Regions from separate parts of the Streptomyces sp. NPDC111507 genome, predicted to be linked through region 2. Evidence: riboswitches for the same ligand, from Rfam matches in the RefSeq annotation. Region 2 holds a riboswitch; each other region holds the start of a gene.
What was found. Region 2 has a riboswitch for cobalamin ahead of ACZ7M2_RS00350 (cobalamin biosynthesis protein). Riboswitches for the same ligand answer to the same signal wherever they lie in the genome.
Positions count from the first base shown of each region.

Region 1: another riboswitch for cobalamin. It lies ahead of ACZ7M2_RS23280 (CbtB domain-containing protein); the one in region 2 lies ahead of ACZ7M2_RS00350 (cobalamin biosynthesis protein).
Region 3: another riboswitch for cobalamin. It lies ahead of ACZ7M2_RS08445 (ribonucleoside-diphosphate reductase subunit alpha); the one in region 2 lies ahead of ACZ7M2_RS00350 (cobalamin biosynthesis protein).

Region 1 covers NZ_JBVKBU010000005.1:445,673-450,398, forward strand. Annotated here, with positions in the region: gene ACZ7M2_RS23265 (helix-turn-helix transcriptional regulator) at 1-110, opposite strand, end outside; gene ACZ7M2_RS23270 (VOC family protein) at 206-604, shown strand; gene ACZ7M2_RS23275 (CbtA family protein) at 732-1,484, opposite strand; gene ACZ7M2_RS23280 (CbtB domain-containing protein) at 1,508-1,729, opposite strand; cobalamin riboswitch at 1,765-1,913, opposite strand; gene ACZ7M2_RS23285 (MFS transporter) at 2,033-3,343, opposite strand; gene ACZ7M2_RS23290 (phytanoyl-CoA dioxygenase family protein) at 3,467-4,399, shown strand; gene ACZ7M2_RS23295 (GNAT family N-acetyltransferase) at 4,386-4,726, opposite strand, start outside.
Region 2 covers NZ_JBVKBU010000001.1:65,556-70,281, forward strand. Annotated here, with positions in the region: gene ACZ7M2_RS00335 (lysozyme) at 1-356, shown strand, start outside; gene ACZ7M2_RS00340 (inorganic phosphate transporter) at 569-1,822, shown strand; gene ACZ7M2_RS00345 (hypothetical protein) at 1,835-2,059, shown strand; cobalamin riboswitch at 2,171-2,311, shown strand; gene ACZ7M2_RS00350 (cobalamin biosynthesis protein) at 2,413-3,369, shown strand; gene ACZ7M2_RS00355 (cobyric acid synthase) at 3,366-4,726, shown strand, end outside.
Region 3 covers NZ_JBVKBU010000002.1:205,058-209,783, reverse strand. Annotated here, with positions in the region: gene ACZ7M2_RS08445 (ribonucleoside-diphosphate reductase subunit alpha) at 1-2,159, opposite strand, end outside; cobalamin riboswitch at 2,280-2,418, opposite strand; gene ACZ7M2_RS08440 (GNAT family N-acetyltransferase) at 2,471-2,983, opposite strand; gene mctP (monocarboxylate uptake permease MctP) at 3,138-4,726, opposite strand, start outside.

The sequences.
Region 1 (4,726 bases), on a different contig from region 2:
ACGGTGCGTTCGTCGACGTCTAGCCGCTCGGCGAGTTCGGCGGCTGTCCTGGTGCCGCCCGACTGCAGGAGTTCCAGCAGGGTCAGCACGCGAGCTGTGGGCCTGGGCATGTTCAGAAGTGTGCCCGCAATACCGGGCGGAATGTGTCCGCTATCCCTCCTAGTCTCCGTGCGTACGCATCCCACCGAACGCACTGGAGATCATCGTGAACCTCGTCTCGATCCGCGTCATCACGGGCGATGTCGCACGCCTCGTCGACTTCTACGAGCGCGCGACCGGCACCCGGGCGAGCTGGTCCCACCAGGACTTCGCCGAGCTCAGGACGGCGTCGGCCACTCTCGCGATCGCCGGCGTCCGCACCGTGCCGCTGTTCGCGCCTGACGCCGCCCGTCCGTCCGACAACCGTTCCGTGATCATCGAGTTCCTCGTCGACGACGTGGACGGCGTGTACGAGAACCTGACCGGCTTCGTGGAGGACTTCGTCAACAAGCCCACCACCATGCCTTGGGGGAACCGTTCGCTGCTGTTCCGCGACCCCGACGGCAACCTCGTCAACTTCTTCACCCCCGTCAGCCCTGACGCCGTCAGGAAGTTCGCTTCCTGACCGCGCCGAGGGCGACCACTTCCAACGTCCACGGAACACGCCCCGACGGCAGGGGACTTACGAGACCGCGGAGAACGCGAGAGGCCCCCGGATGGTTCCGGGGGCCTGACTCGTGTGGTGGGTCGTGTCAGCTGGGGACGGCGACCCGTCCGCTCGCGGCGGCCTTCACCGGCTTGGGATTCAGCAACCGCTCGGCCAACTCGCCGAATACCAGGCCGAATCCGCCCCACAGGACGGTCTGGATGGCCAGTGCGGAGAGACGGAACCGCCACAGCAGGGCGGCCGGGAAGTCCTTCGGCACCTCGTTGATGACCGGCAGGAACGCGTACGCCAGACCGATCACGACGGCGAAAGCGGCCACCGCGCCAACGGTGGCGTACCAGGTGCCGATCCTGGGTGCCAGCCGCTTGCCCAGGATGGTGGCGGCGATCGCGAGGAGCACGCTGAGCACCATCATCAGGAAGTACAGGGTGGTCCGCTTGCCGATGGTGTCGGGGTTGCCGACCGACGGCGGGTTGGCCGGGTACTTCAGGAACGGCACGACGTACACGGCCATCAACGCGCAGCCGGACAGCAGCAGTGCGGTCGCCCGCGGGCTGAAGCGGCCGACGCGGCCGAGCGCGAAGGCGAAGGCGAGCGCGGCGATACCGCCGAAGGCGACGCCGTAGACCAGGACGCCGGTGGCGAGACCGGCGGTGGACTGCAGAGAGCGGGAGACGATCTCCATCTCGTGCTCGTGGGAGTGGGCTTCCTCGAAGCTGATCGCGCTGTCGACGTTCGGCTCACCGAGGAAGTAGGCGGCAACCAGGGCGAGCAGGCCGGCACCGAGGCCGGCCAGCATGCCCCGCACGAGCAGATTTCTTACCGTTGCGGAGTTCATGGCAGTGCTGCGGGTCCCCTCGGTCAGTGGCAGGGGAAGCCGAGAAGGTGGCGGGCGTCGTGTACCCACTCGTGGACGTCCGAGCCGGAAACGACGGAGGTGGCGCCCTGTTCGGCACCGACGAAGTACAGCAGGACGAGCATCAGAATGCCGAAGAAGACCGCCCACGGAGCAATCGCCTTGAGCGGCAGCTTCGCGGGAACGACGGGGGTGGTGGTTGTCGGCTGGGCGACGGTCTGCGCCATGGCAGGACCTCCTCGGGAGTTCGCGTCCCATCTCGGTGGTGCACTGGACGACGGCTACGGGTCTGACTCACAAGGGGTTCCAGCGGGCTGGAGCCTCTCGTTCACAGTGGCGCGACCGTGCCGGTTTCCCACCGGCTTCCGTCTTGCCGTCATCGATATCGCACCGACCGTACCGCGTGTCGGGTGCGGGGCCAAGACCGCGCCACCTGGCGTGATCTTCCTCTCGCACCCGGTGGCCGGTCCCCTGCGAACAGGGGGTCAGTGGTGGCGGAACCCAGCTGAGTTCGGGCCCCGGCCTCGCTCTCAGACCGAAGGGGACCGGTCCGCGTCCTGGGACTCGGGCGTGTCCGTCGTACGACCGAGCTTCTGTGCCTCCTCCAGCGTGCGAGCCCCGCGGAGAGGGGAGAACGTGAGCCAGAAGGAGACGACGAGGTAGGAGATCCCGACGGCCCACAGCGCCGTGCCGGGTGACAGGGCGTCGGCCAGGGCACCGCCGACGAGGGCTCCCAAGGGCAGCGTTCCCAGGGCGACAAGGCGGTAACTCGCGGTCACCGCGCCGATCTGGTGCTCCGGCGGAATGGCCTGTCGCAGGCTGACGGCGAACACGTTGAACAGGGCGACACCGAAGCCGTTCACCATCATGGCGACCGACGCGAGCACGGCGACGTACCCGCCGACCTGGCTGACGGCGGGTACGAGCAGCAGACCCACCGCGGCCAGCACCGCACCCAGGGCCAGCACACCGCCGACGGCCCACCGTTGAGTGAGCCGGGTGGCGCAGAGCGAACCGATCAGGGCCCCCACACTGCCGATGCCGGTGATCACGCCCACGACGGTGCCGCTCATGTCGAGATCACGCACGGCAAACACCAGGAAGACGGTCAGAAAGGCCTTCTCGTGCAGGTTCGACAGGCCGGCCTGAACACACAGGTCCCGGATCGGGCGCAAGGACCACGTGTAGCGGAGCCCGGAGCCGATCGCCTTCAGCGCCGACTCACGTGGCTGTTCGGGGGCCTTGACACCCCGCAGCAGCAGACCGCTCACGGCGGCACCGGCGGCGCACGCGGCGGCCACCGTCAGGGTCGGTGACACCCCCAACTGGCCGACGAGGAAGCCGGCCGCGGCGGGACCGGCGAGGGTGCTGACCGAATACGTCGCCTGGTGCAGGCCGTTGGCCGCGGCGATGGAGTTCAGCGGCAGGAGCCTGGGCAGCGTGGACTGGTAGGCGACTTCATAGAAGACGGTGGCGACACCGATCACGGCGGCGGCGACAACAAGTTGGCCGAAGTTCAGCCCGTCGGCCGCCTGGAACGCGGCGAGCACCGCAAGCGCGGCACCCTGGGCGACACTCGCGGTGACGAGGGTGCGGCGCGGCGGATACCGGTCGACCATGACCCCGGCGATCAGCGAGAGCACCACGACGGGGACGAACTGCACCGCCGAGACGAGTCCCACGCCCGTGCCGTCGGCATGGAGGTAGGTGACCGCGATCAAGGGTAGGAGAAAACTGGTCAGCTGTCCGCCGAAATGCGCCGACGTTTCTCCGAGCCAGATGTTGCGGAAGTCTTTGTTGTCCGCGATCAGGATTCGAATATCCTTGTCGAATATGGCCACCGCAACCCCCGGTCAAGTCTTCATGAAAAAAATCACGGCAACGCTAGCATGGCGCACCGTGGTCCGCTAGCGTGCGAGTGGATGTCGCTGTTGCACCCCATTCACGGTAACAGGAGTCGCGGAATGTACGACCATTCAGGACTTACCGCCGAGGAAGTCGAACTGCTCCCGTCCGAGGAAGATGTCCGGCTTTATTCGGAGCGTGGCTGGTATTTGTCCGAGAAGCTGCTCACCGACGCCGAAGTGGACGCCCTGACCGACGCGAGCGAGCGCTACTACGCAGGTCAGCGCGATCGGGAACTTCCGACACGGCCGGACCGGCTGGCCGACTGGACCCCCGCCGACGGAGATGTCCAACGCAACAACGACTACATCCACTACCAAGACGAAACGATGAGGAAAATCCTGAGGAAACCCATCGTCGGGGCGGTGGCCGCCCGCTTGGCGCAGACGCCTGGAATACGTGTCTTCCAGGCCACGCTGATCTACAAGCCACCCATCGCCGAGGAGAAGTCGAACATTGTCTCCTGGCACTTCGACAAGTATTTCTGGCCCACCTGCTCGTCGGACGAAATGCTCACCGCCTTCATTCCGTTCCACGACTGCACCGAGGAGTCGGGCACGATCACCATGGTGAACGGAAGCCATCGCTGGCGGCAGCGGCACGGCGCCGCCCGGCCGGTCGGTGATCCACGGGACGTGGGGCGCGACTATCTCCTGAACGGAGACGCGGAGCGAAACGGCGCCGTGGCCGAGAAGGTTCCGGTGCACATTCCCAAGGGACACATGACCTTCCACCACTGCCTTCTCTACCACGGCAGCGGCGCCAACCGCAGTCCGCGGCCGCGCCGGGCCATCTCGTTCCATCTCCAGGACGGGACGAACGCCTACCGCGACCACACCCTGTCCGACGGCCGTCAGGAGCCCTACAAACACGACTTCCTGGTCCGCAGGACTCCCGCCGGTCAACCGGACTACTCCGACCCGGAGTTCTGCCCGGTGCTGTGGCCCGTCCGCGAGCCCGACGGCCCGGAGGCCTCCCTCACAGGGAAGTGAATCGGGTCAGGTCCCACTCCTCCTCGCTCATGCCGGCGCCCGCCTCCTCACGGACCGCGTCAGCGAGAGCCTGGTCCGCCACCGTGTCCCGTCGCAGTCCAGCGGGCGCGGTGGCCGGCAGGGGAACGACGGCCGCCCACAGGGGGTGTAGCGAGGATCCCCGGTGAACCTTCGCCTTCAGGGCGGAGGGCCCGAGGTGGAGCGTGGTCATCGCGTTGCGTTCCATGTGGCGGAGCGGTTCGTAGTAGACGGCATTGAAGTATTCGTAGGCGTTGCGCGTCTGCTCGTAGTCGAAGCCGGCCACCCGGGCGTAGAAGGTGTCCCGCC
Region 2 (4,726 bases):
CGCTCGACATGGAGTACAACCCGTACGACAAGAAGCACAAGTGCTACGGCCTGAGCAAGGCCAGGATCGTGAGCTGGATCCAGGCGTTCAGTGACGAACTCGAACGGGAGACCGGCCGCCGTCCCGTCATCTACACGACCACCCACTGGTGGAACACCTGCACCGGCGGCAGCGGCGCCTTCGCCGCGAACCACGCCCTCTGGCTCGCCCGCTACGACTCGGCGGACACGGGCGCGTTGCCGGCCGGCTGGTCGACGTGGACGTTCTGGCAGTACGACAACAACGGCACGCTCCCGGGTGACCAGAATCTCTTCAACGGATCCATGAGCCGGCTCAAGCAGTTCGCCGCGGGCTAGAAGCCCTCGAACAACCTCCGGCGGAACCCGATATTCCGCCTCCGTTCGAACATCTGGTAAACCGTCGGACCGCCCCTCCCGCACACTGGTCATCACAAGCGGAGGGGCGGTCCACCGTTTGGTACACCCCAACGCCCGCCCCAGTTCATCTTCCGTTCACTCAGGTTGCCTACGGTCCACCTGCCACTGACGTCAAACAGAAGCCTGGGTAAATGGAACACATCACGCTCCTCCTCGGAATCGTGATCGTCACCGCTCTCGTGTTCGATTTCACGAACGGTTTCCACGACACTGCCAACGCGATGGCGACCACCATCTCGACCGGCGCTCTGAAGCCCAAGACGGCGGTGGCCATGTCCGCCGTGCTGAACCTCGTCGGCGCGTTCCTCTCCGTGGAGGTCGCCAAGACGATCTCCGGCGGGATCATCAACGAAGAGGGCATACGCGTCCAGGTGATCTTCGCGGCGCTCGTCGGCGCCATCCTCTGGAATCTGCTGACCTGGCTTCTGGGTCTGCCCTCCAGTTCCTCCCACGCACTGTTCGGCGGCCTGATCGGCGCCGCGGTCATGTCGGCCGGCTGGTCGTCGGTGAACGGTTCGACCGTCGTCACCAAGGTGCTGATCCCCGCGGTCGCCGCGCCCATCGTGGCCGGACTCGCCGCGACGCTGGCCACCCGGCTGACGTACCGGATCGGCAACCGCGCCGACGAGAAGGCGACCGCCAAGGGGTACCGCGCCGGCCAGATCGCCTCCGCCGGCCTGGTCTCCCTGGCGCACGGCACGAACGACGCCCAGAAGACGATGGGCATCATCACCCTCGCCCTGGTCACCGGCGGCGTCATCGCCCCGGGCTCGAACCCCCCGCTGTGGGTCATCGTCTCGGCCGGTACGGCCATCGCGCTCGGCACCTACCTGGGCGGCTGGCGCATCATCCGCACCCTGGGCAAGGGCCTCACGGACCTCGCGCCGCCGCAGGGCTTCGCCGCCCAGACCAGCGCCGCGACGGCCATCCTGGCCTCCTCCCACATCGGCTTCTCCCTCTCCACCACCCAGGTCTGCTCCGGCGCCGTGATGGGCTCGGGCCTCGGCCGCAAGGGCGGCGTGGTCCGCTGGTCGACCGCGACCCGGATGTTCGTCGCCTGGGGCCTGACCCTGCCGGCCGCCGGTCTGGCCGGTGCCTCCGCCGAGTTCCTCACCAAGCAGGGCACCTGGGGCATCGTCCTCACCGGCGCGCTGCTCGTCGCCGGCGCCGGCACTATCTGGAAGCTCTCCCGCCGCCAGCCGGTCACCGTCGACAACGTCAACGACGTCGACGACGTCGACGCCGAACCCGCGGGCGTCGTCACCGCCGCGGTCGCCGCCGTCACCCCGCCGCCCGCGGGCCCCGTCACCGGCGGCCTGTCCGGCGACCTGAAGACCACCATCCCGTCCCCGGACGCGGAGCCCACCCGCCCGGCCACGGTGTAAGGACAGAACAGCATGCACATCGACTGGGCAGCCCTCGGCTCCGTCTTCGGAGTCAGCCTCGTGACCACCGTCGGCCTCGTCGGCCTCTTCACCCTCGGCATCGTCGGACTCTCCAAGCGCGAGTCCGCGTCCGCCCAGGGCGGCTCCGCGACCCTCGCGGTCACCGGCGCGTACGTCTGCTTCGCGGCGTGCGCCGCGGCGGTGGCGTACGGCATCTTCCTGATCGTCGGCAAGTAACCCAAAACGGGCGTCACTTCGCGTGGGGTGCGGGACGGATCACCGTCCCGCACCCCACCTGTATGTGGGCCTTCGCACACTCTCCCCGCGCAGGTCAACAGCAAGTTGACGGGTCTTCCAACCCGTGGTGGACTGCCGGAGCCAAGTACGGCGACAGAAGAGGAAGCCGGTGTGAATCCGGCGCGGTCCCGCCACTGTGACCGGGGAAGGAACTCCCCGGGAGCCAGGAACTCTCCCCGCCGGTCTCGTCGAACCAGGGCGTGGACACCCTGAGTGAGGACATAACGCCATGCGCGGCTGCCCAAGTGCCCCCCGAGCGACGGTTCCACCCGACCTGACGGTCGGCTGACCCCGTGCGTGCCGATCGCGTCTACGCGTACGGCGCCGCCGCCGGCCTCCTCGGCGATCTGCTGCTCGGCGATCCCCGCCGGGGGCATCCGGTCGCCCTGTTCGGGCGGACCGCGGGCGCCCTGGAGCGGGTGCTGTGGCGGGACCACCGCGGGTGGGGCGCCCTGCACACCGCCGTATGTGTGGGCGGTGCCGCCGGACTCGCCGCCGTCGCTTCCCGCGCCGTACGCCCCTCACGTGCCGCGTCCCTCGCGCTGACGGCCGCCGCCACCTGGGCCGTCGTCGGGGGCACCACACTCGGGCGGGAGGCCCGGGCGATCGGTGACGCCCTCGCGGACGGGGAGATCGAGATCGCCAGGGAGCGGCTGCCGCATCTGTGCGGACGGGATCCCCAGGCCCTCGACGCCGACGGCATCGCGCGCGCCGTCGTGGAGTCCGTCGCCGAGAACACCTCCGACGCCGTGGTGGGCGCCCTGGTGTGGGGTGCCGTGGCCGGAGTCCCGGGGCTCGTGGGCTTTCGGGCCGTCAACACCCTTGACGCCATGGTCGGTCACAGGTCGACCAGGTACCGGCGGTACGGGTGGGCCTCGGCTCGGCTCGACGACGTCGCCGGGTGGCCGGGGGCTCGTCTCACCGCCGTGCTCGCCGCTCTCGCGGGTGACAGTCCACGAGGGGCCCTGCGAGCCTGGCGCGCCGACGCCGTCAAGCATCCGAGCCCCAACGCCGGGCCCGTGGAGGCCTCGTTCGCGGGGGCGCTCGGGGTGCGCCTGGGCGGCACCCTCTCCTACGGCGGGCGCGTCGAGCACCGGCCCGAACTCAACGGCGCCGGGCGCGCCGTGCACGTCGACGACATCGAGCGGGCCGTACGGCTGTCACGCCGTGTCGGCTGGCTCGCCCTCGGCGTGAGCGCCGGCGGGCGGCTGCTCGTACAGAGGCTTCTCAGGAAGGGGCGTACGTCATGAGCGGCGGGCTGCTCGTCGCCGGGACCACCTCCGACGCGGGCAAGAGCGTCGTGACCGCCGGGATCTGCCGGTGGCTGGTGCGACAGGACGTCAAGGTCGCGCCCTTCAAGGCACAGAACATGTCCCTCAACTCGTTCGTGACGCGCGAGGGCGCCGAGATCGGGCGCGCGCAGGCCATGCAGGCACAGGCCGCCCGGGTGGAGCCGACCGCGCTCATGAACCCCGTGCTGCTCAAGCCGGGCAGCGACCGGAGCAGTCAGGTCGTCCTCATGGGCAGGCCCGTGGGTGAGATGACGGCCCGTGGCTACCACGGCGGGCGCCAGGAAGCCCTCCTCACCACCGTGCTGGACTGTCTCGCCGAGTTGCGGGGCACGTATGACGCGGTGATCTGTGAGGGGGCCGGCAGTCCTGCCGAGATCAATCTGCGGCGGACCGACATCGTGAACATGGGGATCGCGCGCAATGCGCGGCTGCCCGTGCTCGTCGTCGGCGACATCGACCGCGGGGGTGTGTTCGCCTCGTTCTTCGGGACGGTCGCGCTGCTGTCGCGCGAGGACCAGGAGTTCGTCGCCGGGTTCCTCGTCAACAAGTTCAGGGGGGACGTCTCCCTGCTGGAGCCGGGGCTCGACATGCTCCACGGCCTCACCGGACGGCGTACGTACGGCGTCCTGCCGTTCCGGCACGGCCTCGGCATCGACGAGGAGGACGGGCTGCGGGTGTCGTTGCGGGGAGCGGTCCGGGAGTCCCAGGTGACCTCCCCCGTCGGCGAGGACGTACTGCGCGTCGCCGTCTGCGCGATCCCGCTGATGTCCAACTTCACGGACCTGGACGCGCTGGCCGCCGAGCCGGGTGTCGTCGTGCGGTTCGTGGACCGGGCCGAGGAGCTGGCCGACGCCGACCTCGTCGTCGTCCCCGGGACCCGGGGGACGGTGAAGGCGCTGGAGTGGCTGCGCGAGCGCGGACTCGCGGACGCCCTCCTGCGCAGAGCCGCCGAGGGGCGGCCCGTGCTGGGCATCTGCGGCGGATTCCAGGTCCTCGGCGAGCACATCGAGGACGAGGTCGAGTCGCGCGCCGGTCATGTCGACGGGCTCGGACTCCTGCCGGTCCGCGTGCGGTTCGCACGCGAGAAGACCCTGACCCGGCCCGTCGGGGAAGCGCTCGGCGAGCACGTCGAGGGCTACGAGATCCATCACGGCGTCGCCGATGTGACGGGCGGTGAACCGTTCCTGGACGGGTGCCGGGTCGGCGCCGTCTGGGGCACGCACTGGCACGGCTCGCTGGAGTCGGACGGCTTCCGGCGCGCCTTCCTGCGCGAGGTGGCGGCCGCCGCGGGCCGTCGTTTCGTGCCGGCCGCCGA
Region 3 (4,726 bases), on a different contig from region 2:
TGGGCCTGGTCCAGGAACGGGGTGCGGGCGGCGGCCATGTCGATCAGGCCGCGCTGCGGGATCTCCCAGGCCGTGCGGTACAGGTCGCGGACGTCCTGCGGGACCCAAGTGAAGCCCTGCACCGAACCGTTGGACTCGCGCAGCGCCTCGCGGGTCTGCGCGTCCCACACGCCGAGCTTCTTCAGCTCGTCCACCAGGTAGGAGTTGACCTGGAGGAACTCACCGGAGAGCGTCTCGCGCTTGAAAAGGTTGGACACCTGCGGCTCGATGCACTCGTACACACCCGCGATGGACGCGATGGTGGCGGTGGGCGCGATGGCGAGGAGGAGGGAGTTGCGCATGCCGACCGCGGCGATACGTTCCCGCAGGGCCGCCCAGCGCTCCGGCCAGGTCAGCTCCACGCCGTAGTGGTCGGGGTGCAGGACGCCACGGGCCGTACGGGTCTTCTCCCAGGCCGGGAGCGGGCCGCTGCGCTCCGCGAGGTCGGCCGAGGCCTCGTACGCGGCGAGCATGATTCGCTCGGCGATCCGGGTGGAGAGGGCCTTGGCCTGCGGGGAGTCGAAGGGGACGCGCAGCTTGAAGAAGACGTCCTGCAGGCCCATCGCGCCGAGGCCGACGGGCCGCCACTTCGCGTTCGACCGGCCGGCCTGCTCGGTCGGGTAGAAGTTGATGTCGACGACACGGTCGAGGAAGGTGACGGCGGTACGGACCGTCTCGTCCAGCCGCTCCCAGTCGATGTCCCCGTCGACCACGAAGGCGCCGAGGTTGACCGAGCCGAGGTTGCAGACCGCCGTCTCCCCGTCGTCCGTGACCTCCAGGATCTCGGTGCAGAGGTTCGAGGAGTGGACGGTGTGGCCCGGCTCCGCCGTCTGGTTGGCGGTGCGGTTGGCGGCGTCCTTGAAGGTCATCCAGCCGTTGCCGGTCTGCGCGAGGGTGCGCATCATGCGGCCGTAGAGGTCACGGGCCGGGATGGTCTTCTTGGCGAGGCCGGCCGCCTCCGCCCCGCGGTACGCCGCGTCGAACTCGTCGCCCCACAGGTCGACCAGCTCGGGCACGTCGGAGGGCGAGAAGAGGGACCACTGCCCGTCGGCGTCGACCCGGCGCATGAACTCGTCCGGGATCCAGTGCGCGAGGTTCAGGTTGTGCGTACGGCGGGCGTCCTCACCGGTGTTGTCGCGCAGCTCCAGGAACTCCTCGATGTCGGAGTGCCAGGTCTCCAGGTAGACCGCGGCCGCGCCCTTGCGCCGGCCGCCCTGGTTCACCGCGGCGACCGAGGCGTCGAGGGTCTTGAGGAACGGGACGATTCCGTTGGAGTGCCCGTTCGTACCGCGGATCAGCGAACCGCGCGAACGGATCCGGGAGTAGGAAAGACCGATGCCGCCCGCGTGCTTCGAGAGGCGGGCCACCTGGTGGTAGCGGTCGTAGAGGGAGTCCAGCTCGTCCAGCGGGGAGTCGAGGAGGTAGCAGGACGACATCTGCGGGTGCCGCGTACCGGAGTTGAACAGCGTGGGGGAGGAGGGGAGGTAGTCGAGACGGCTCATGAGCCCGTAGAGCGCCGCGACCTCGTCCAGGGCCCGGTTCGTGTCGTCCTCGGCCAGGCCCGACGCCACGCGCAGCATGAAGTGCTGGGGCGTCTCGATGACCTTGCGGGTGATCGGGTGCCGGAGCAGATAGCGGCTGTGCAGGGTGCGCAGGCCGAAGTAGCCGAAGCGGTCGTCGCCGTCGGTGTCGATCAGCGCGTCCAGCCGGGCCGTGTGCAGCCGGACGAACTCCGCCGTACGGTCGGCGATCAGGCCCTCGCGGTGACCCGCGGCGATCGACCCGGAGAAGGACGTGACGCCCTGCGAGGCGGCCTCCGCCGCGATGCTGATCGTCAGCAGCCTGGCCGCGAGCCGGGAGTAGACGGGGTCCTCGGAGATGAGGCCCGCGGCCGCCTCGGTGGCCAGTTCGCGCAGCTCCGTGTCGTCCGCGTGCGCGGACCGGCCGCGCAGCGTGGCGGCGGCGACCCGGCCGGGGTCGGCGCCGGGGAGGTCGGCGGTGAGGTCGGTCAGGGTACGCAGCAGCGTGGTACCGGGACCGTCCGTCTCCACCGGGACCTGCTTCCGCTCCTGCTGTGCGAAAGCGGTAGCTGAAGCCGGGTCGGCTGGCGCGATGGTCACTTGGGGCTCTCCCTCGCTCGGCACGGGGCCTGGCGGAGGGCAGGGCAGCTCACGAGCGCACACGGCGTCGCGTCCACCGGCCCATTCCGCGAGGCCCGGACGTCATGCACCCGGGCCGGATGGCCGGGCGCGCTGTCGGCAGGTCCTCGGACTGACGCGAGTACGTGGGCGCGGGTGTGCGAACACGTACAAGTACACCGTTGCGGGACAGTTCCGGATTTGCACCGGATTCCCCTGCGACGACAGCGAGCATGAGCATACATCTTGTGTCGGGCTGCGGTGACACCACCAGATGTTGTGTCGTGCCGGTGTCAGAGTGTCAACTCGTAGGTGAGGAGAGTGATGTCGTCGAGCTCCGGGAGCGGGTTCCAGTCGCGGTCGGGGGTGCGGGTGAAGCCCAGGCGTTCGTAGATGCGGTGGGCGGCGTGCATGGTGCGCTGGGTGGAGAGCACGACGCGTACGCAGCCCGCGGTGGCGCGTGCGTGGTCGACGCAGGCGCGGACGAGGGTCTCGCCGGCGCCTCGGCCGCGGGACTCGCGTGCGACGGCGAGCATACGGATCTCGGCTTCGCCGGGGCGGGCTATGTCGGCCATGGGGCCGCCACGCGGTACGAAGGTCACGGCGCCGAGGATGTGGTCGTGGTCGTGGTCCACGGCGACGAGGACCTCCGCGGCGGTGGCTCGTTTCGCCACGTCTCGCAGTTCGCCGAGGTACTCGTCGCTCTCCCCGAAGTCGAGCAGATCGTCGCCGAGGTAGGCCTGTGCGGTGATCTCGCCGATGCGGTCGTATTCGTGGGGGTGGGCGTGTCTGATGCGGATGTCCATGCCGGTGAGTGTGCAACAGGGCGCGGGAACGGGCCGCCGGATTTATGTCCGACGGCCCGTGGGGGTTGTTGATGCGGTTCCGCGGCTGCGCGCCAAGCACCCGCTCACCCGCAGTCGAAGAACCCACCGGGGGTACGGGGGCGCAGCCCCGGGCTCAGTGGGCGGAACCCGCCGTGGCCGGAGGCAGCTCCGTCGCGACGCCCGCGTCACCCGCATCCGCCGTGTAGTCCTCCGGAGACGTCTCGTCGACGCCGTCCGGCGCGTTGAAGGCGCGGAGGGCGAAGGTGAGGACGACGCTGACCACGGCGTTCAGGACGAAGGCCGTCAGACCGATGTAGCCGATCTCCCCGATGCCCGGGATCTCCTTCGAACTGCCGCCGAAGTGCTTCTGGGTCGGCGAGGCGACCCCGTACGCGGCGAGCGTGCCGTACAGCATGCCCACCGCCCAGCCCCCGAGCAGCGCCCAGCGGTGGAACCAGCGGGTGAACAGGCCACCGACCAGCGCCGGGAAGGTCTGGAGGATCCAGATGCCGCCCAGGAGCTGGAAGTTGATCGCGACCGTCTTGTCCATCGTCAGGACGAAGACCAGCGCGCCCACCTTCACAAGCAGCGACACCAGCTTGGAGACCCTGGTCTCCTGCTGCGGGGTCGCGTCCGGCTTGATGAAGTCCTTGTAGATGTTGCGGGTGAAGAGGTTCGCGGCCGCGATGGACATGATGGCCGCCGGCACGAGCGCTCCGATGCCGATCGCCGCGAAGGCCACCCCCGCGAACCAGTCCGGGAACATGTTCTCGAAGAGCTGGGGGATGGCGAGCTGGCCGTTGGTGACCTTGACCCCGGCCGCGATCGCCATGAACCCGAGCAGGGCGAGCAGCCCCAGCATCAGGGAGTAGAGAGGAAGGATCGTGGTGTTGCGGCGGATCACCTCACGGCTGCGGCTGGAGAGCGTCGCCGTGATCGAGTGCGGGTACATGAACAGCGCGAGCGCCGATCCGAGCGCGAGCGTGGCGTATGTCCACTGGCCCGCTTCGGCGGGCACGAGCCCGCCCGCCCCCGCCGCCGTGTACTTGTCGCTCGCCGCCTTGAAGATCTCGTCGAACCCGCCCAGCTTGATCGGGATGTAGATGATGGCCACCGCGATCACGATGTAGATCAGGGTGTCCTTCACGAACGCGATCAGGGCGGGGGCGCGCAGCCCCGAGGAGTAGGTGTAGGCGGCCAGCACGCCGAACGCGATGAGGAGCGGAAGGTCCTTCACGAACCAGTTCGTGTTCTCGCCGCCGCCCACGCCCATCACGTCCAGGACGGCCTGGATGCCGACCAGCTGGAGCGCGATGTACGGCATGGTCGCGAGGATGCCGGTCACGGCCACGGCGAGGGACAGGCCCTTCGAACCGAAGCGCCCGCGCACGAAGTCCGAGGTCGTCACGTACCCGTGCTTGTGGGAGACCGACCACAGGCGGGGGAGGAACGTGAAGATCAGCGGGTAGACGAGGATCGTGTACGGAACGGCGAAGAAGCCGGCCGCGCCCGCCGCGTAGATCGCCGCCGGTACGGCGACGAAGGTGTACGCCGTGTAGAGGTCGCCGCCGAGCAGGAACCAGGTGACCCAGGTGCCGAACGACCGTCCGCCCAGGCCCCATTCGTCGAGGCTGTGCTCGTCGTCCGCCCTGCGCCAGCGCGCGGCCAGGAAGCCCATGACCGTGACGGCCAGGAAGAAGAAGATGAAGACGCCGAGCGCGA